DNA from 2 places in the Parapedobacter deserti genome. Region 2 is predicted to be linked to the other one. Evidence: riboswitches for the same ligand, from Rfam matches in the RefSeq annotation. Region 2 holds a riboswitch; the other holds the start of a gene.
The links. A riboswitch is a leader RNA that binds a small molecule or an ion and turns the genes downstream of it on or off. The one in region 2 is predicted to bind thiamine pyrophosphate.

Region 1: it holds a riboswitch for thiamine pyrophosphate, as region 2 does, so the genes downstream of both, thiM (hydroxyethylthiazole kinase) here and thiS (sulfur carrier protein ThiS) in region 2, are expected to answer to the same signal.

What each region holds. Positions count from the first base shown of each region.
Region 1 is NZ_JBHRTA010000030.1:359,974-362,431, reverse strand. Features, by position in the region: gene thiE (thiamine phosphate synthase) at 1-463, opposite strand, end outside; gene thiM (hydroxyethylthiazole kinase) at 453-1,253, opposite strand; TPP riboswitch at 1,283-1,375, opposite strand; gene ACFOET_RS10230 (aldo/keto reductase) at 1,552-2,394, shown strand.
Region 2 is NZ_JBHRTA010000037.1:193,392-195,849, reverse strand. Features, by position in the region: gene ACFOET_RS12570 (Mrp/NBP35 family ATP-binding protein) at 1-830, shown strand, start outside; TPP riboswitch at 931-1,033, shown strand; gene thiS (sulfur carrier protein ThiS) at 1,002-1,283, shown strand; gene ACFOET_RS12560 (thiamine phosphate synthase) at 1,354-1,962, shown strand; gene thiE (thiamine phosphate synthase) at 2,026-2,458, shown strand, end outside.

The DNA of each region.
Region 1 (2,458 bases), on a different contig from region 2:
GGCGGATGCCCGTGATACCCCATTCCGCTATCGTGTCGGTCTTGGTAGCCGTTCTGAAAATCGGGCTGACTCCAAGGCAGTCGGCCACTGCTGTCTCAGAGTGCTGCAATTGCGCTAATCGCTCGATGGAATACCCCAGCAACCGGCAATCTGGCCATGCATTGCGGACCTCACTGGGTGGGATATCTTGCCGCCCCACATGAATACCGAATGCGCCCACAGCCATAGCCACCGTTAAGTTATCATTGATTATCAAGGGTATTCCATAGCGGTCTGTCACCGCCTTCAACTGTGTTGCCTTTTTCTGGAAGACATCATTACTTGCATGCTTCTCCCGCAATTGAATAATGTCTACCCCACCTAAGATAGCCTCCTCGGCCACCCACAGCGGGTTTCTGCCCCTGCAGTCGGCCTCAGACAATACCAGGTATAGCCGATATGGAAAGGCAAAGTCAGGCTTCATGTGAAATCCGGAGCCGCGTGGTGAATTCCTCTTCCGTAATGTTATACAGCTTGTCCAACAGGTTGACCTGCAGGCTTCCTGGCCCACTACTCGCGGCGGCAGCTAGTTCGCCACATACACCCATCAGCGCCATAGCCGCCCCTACTGCCTCCACGCGGTTGTCAACCACTGCAATAAACGCACCGATAAGGGCTGTGGCCGAACACCCCAGTCCCGTTACCTTCGTCATTAGTGGGTCCCCATTGTGGATATACATCGACTGGGCTGGCCCCACCACAACGTCCACCGCACCGGAAATGCAAACTACGCTGCCATACCGCTGGCAAATGGATCGTGCGGCGTCCAACGCTTCACTGCTTGCCGCGGTACTGTCCACCCCCTTGGTGGCCTTGGTGTTGGCCTTGGCCAAGGCCATGATTTCGGAAGCATTGCCGCGGACTACGGTGGGCCGGTGCTCCAGCAACTCACGGAGCGTGGTATCACGGTATCCCGATGCACCGGCTCCCACCGGGTCCAGTACCCAAGGTTTGCCGGCTTCCCCGGCTAACACCGCCGCCCGGAACATCGCTGCCACCCAATAATCATCCAACGTCCCAATGTTAACCACCAGCGACCGGCAAATCCGCGACATATCGTCCAATTCGGCATGGCCATGCGCCATGATGGGCGAGGCACCCACCGCGAGCAGCGCATTTGCCGTATTGTTCATAACCACAAAATTCGTAATGTTCTGCACCAGCGGAGATTGCTGGCGGACGGTTTGTACATGATCCCAAAGTTGCTTTTCCATATCAAAATACATTAAATGGCTAAAGCGGATTCCTTTGGATTGCTTTTCCCTACGCCGGTATCAGCCGGATCAGGTTCGAAGGGTGTGTCTCAATTCTTCTCAGAATACCCCTAAAGCCGATCAAAGATAAGAAAAATTTTACGATCCATTAATTTGCATTGCCGTTTTTAAAAAACAATTGCAACAGCTCACTCAGCCTATTCCGCTATTTTCACTATACTTGGAAGCGAAACAACGTTCTTGCAAACAATAACCGCATTATCGGCATTATCTCCTTAGACAACGAAAGCGAATGATCATGAATACCACAACATCACTCACCTACCAGCTCCGTGGCGTATGGGAGCTTGACCGGATAGGTTACGGCGCCATGCAGCTTACTGGCCCCGGCGTATGGGGCGATGCCCCTGACCGCGAGCTGGCCAAGCGCGTGCTGCGGACGGCGGTCGAATCCGGTGTCAATTTCATTGACACAGCGGACTCGTATGGCCCGCATACCAACGAAGTGCTCATTCGTGAAGCCCTGTCGTCTTACTACCCGAATATCGTTGTCGCCACCAAAGGAGGTTTGGAGCGAACCGGCCCCAACCAATGGCCTATCAACGGCCATCCAGCGCATATCCGTCAAGCCATCGATGGCAGCCTCCAGCGGCTTGGCAAAGATGAGATACAGCTGTGGCAGCTCCACCGGGTGGATCCCAACATACCGATTGAGGAATCGCTCGGGCCGGTAGCCGATGCCGTAAAGGCCGGAAAAATTTTGCAAGTAGGTCTTTCCGAAGTAGACATCCCGACCATCGAGCGCGCGGAGAAAGTAGTTCCCATCGTATCCGTGCAGAACTTGTACAACCTGGCTGAACGCAAGTGGGAAACCGTAGTAGACTACACCGCCGAACGTGGGATTGCCTTTATTCCCTGGTACCCACTGGCCTCCGGCCCTGATAAGCTCCAAAAACGAATCGGTGCCTTGGCCGACAAATACGAAGCTACCCCAGCCCAGGTTGCGCTGGCTTGGCTGTTGAGGCGATCGCCCAATATCCTGCTTATTCCCGGCACCAAGTCATTGATCCATTTGCAAGAGAACCTGCGGGCTGCAAAAATCCCATTATCTGACGATGATTTCTTCAGCTTATCGGTTTGAGATAGCACCGGCGTGGACTACAGCGGCCGTCCTTTGCCGAGTTGCCGGCTCAGCGGATCGCGAC
Region 2 (2,458 bases):
TGACTTCTCAGGTAATGGGGTCAAAGGGTAGTCAGCTGTCCAACATCAAAAATATCATTTTAGTGGCGTCCGGAAAAGGGGGAGTAGGCAAATCTACTGTAGCAGCCAATCTTGCCTTGGCCCTGCAAGTGAACGGAGCAAAAACCGGCCTTATTGATGCCGATATCTACGGGCCATCGTTGCCCATTATGTTTGGCCTGGAAGGCGCGCGACCGAAAGCTTCCAAAACCCCAGATGGAAAGACGAAGATTGAGCCGGTAGAGAAGTTCGGTTTGAAGCTGCTTTCCATCGGGTTTTTCACGGATCCCAACCAGCCGGTTCCTTGGCGCGGCCCTATGGTCAGTACGGCTGTCAAGCAACTGTTCAACGATGCAGATTGGGGCGAATTGGATTATTTGGTGGTAGATTTGCCGCCCGGAACCGGGGATGTGCACATTACCGTGGCACAAAGTTTCCCTATTGCTGGAGCCGTCATCGTAACTACGCCCCAGAACGTGGCGCTTTCGGACGCCGTGCGTGGCATCGGCATGTTTCTGATGGAGTCGATCAACATTCCATTGCTGGGCGTGTTGGAAAATATGGCCTACTTCACACCAGCGGAATTGCCGGATCACAAGTACTTCATTTTCGGCAAAGATGGCGGCAAGCGTTTAGCCGAACGGTTTAATGCGCCCTTCCTCGGCGAAATTCCACTGGTTAAGAGCATCAGCGATTCGGGCGATAACGGCTTGCCGGTGATGATGGATGAGCATAGTCCCGCACGATCAGCATTCCTGGAAATCGCGGGTAGGGTGGCACAGCAGTTGGCGATAGTGCAAGCCGCCGTGTGAATTAAGTGAGCGGCTGCTCCTTCCGGCGCTGTCGCCGAAAACAAGACCATCTATTTCCAATCAATCATTGATATTATCTCAGAAAGTCTTACCTTTGGCTTCAATGCTTTAGGGGTGTCGCCCGCGTGATTGCCGGCGGCTGAGAATAACCCTCATAACCTGCTCAGGATAATGCCTGCGAAGGGAAAAGTAATGGATCTCTCACCTTTTGTGGTTCCTAAGGCATTATCAGAACATAATATGCCCGATATGGAAGTCATTATCAATCATCAGAAAATTTCCATCCAGCCAGACGCGTCGCTCGTAAAAGTGTTATGCGATTATGGTATTACACAGTCAAAGGGGATAGCCATAGCTGTTAATGAGTCCGTCATCCCGCAAAAGTACTGGGAAAGCACCTCGCTAAGACAGGGTGATCGACTAACGATAATCAAAGCGGCCCAAGGGGGATGATACAAACACCGCTTTCTCAATCGGGGAAAATCTATAGGTCTTGATTCCTAACGGGAAGATTACCGGCTATATGCAACTGACGGTCATTACACGGGAAGACTTTTTCAAAAGGGAGGCAGATATCATCAACGGCCTTTTCCAAACCGGATTAACGGACCTGCATCTCCGCAAACCTGGGGCAAGCGTGTACGAGATGCGGACGTTGTTGCGCGCGATTGACACCGGTTTCCATAAACAGATTATTATTCACGGCCACGATGTTTTATATCGGGAGTTTGGTCTGCTCGGTGTGCACCTTCGCCTGGACATATTGCTGGAAAAGCGGAGAATGCAGGATATCAGGTTAATCTCCTGTTCAACGCATACGCCTGCTGAAGTCGCGGCTGTCGCAGGTCTAGCCGACCGCGCATTTATCAGTCCGGTGTTTAACAGTATCTCGAAAAAAGGATACCGAAGCAATGCGGCATTGCTCGCAGTTCCCAAGCCCGAAGGGAAGACAAGGTGGGTGGCGTTGGGCGGTATAACGCCTGCGCGTTTACATGCGGTACACCGGCATGGCTACCGTAATGCTGCCCTTTTGGGCTATATCTGGGAAGGTGAGCATCCACAGCAGCGTTTTCAAGCGTGTCAGGCCGTAGCCGCACGTCTGCCGGCGGTAGCGCCACAATTTTTTTTGTAAAAGCTTACAACCGGATAGATAAAACCACGATAAGTTCATTGGCATTGAATACAAATTATTCGAATGAAAAAAATTGATTCGTTTCATTACATTACCCACCCGCTAACCGATTATCCCATTGCCCGGCAGGTAGACGATGTTTGCCGATGCGGTTGTACCTGGATACAATTGCGTTTAAAACAATCTGATACGGAAGAGCGGTTGGATACGGCGCTGAGCGTATATCCGGTGCTGAAGCGGTACAACGCTAAGTTAATTATCAATGATGACGTGCATGTGGCGCTGGCTGCTGACGCCGATGGTGTGCATATCGGTGCCAGAGACATGCATCCGTCCGATGCGCGGCACATGCTTGGCCCGAACAAAATCATCGGATGTACTGCCAATACGCTGGATGATGTGCTTAGGCTGAGCCAATACGACATTGACTACATTGGTGTGGGGCCTTTCCGCTTTACATCGACGAAGGAGAAGTTAAGTCCTGTATTGGGACGGG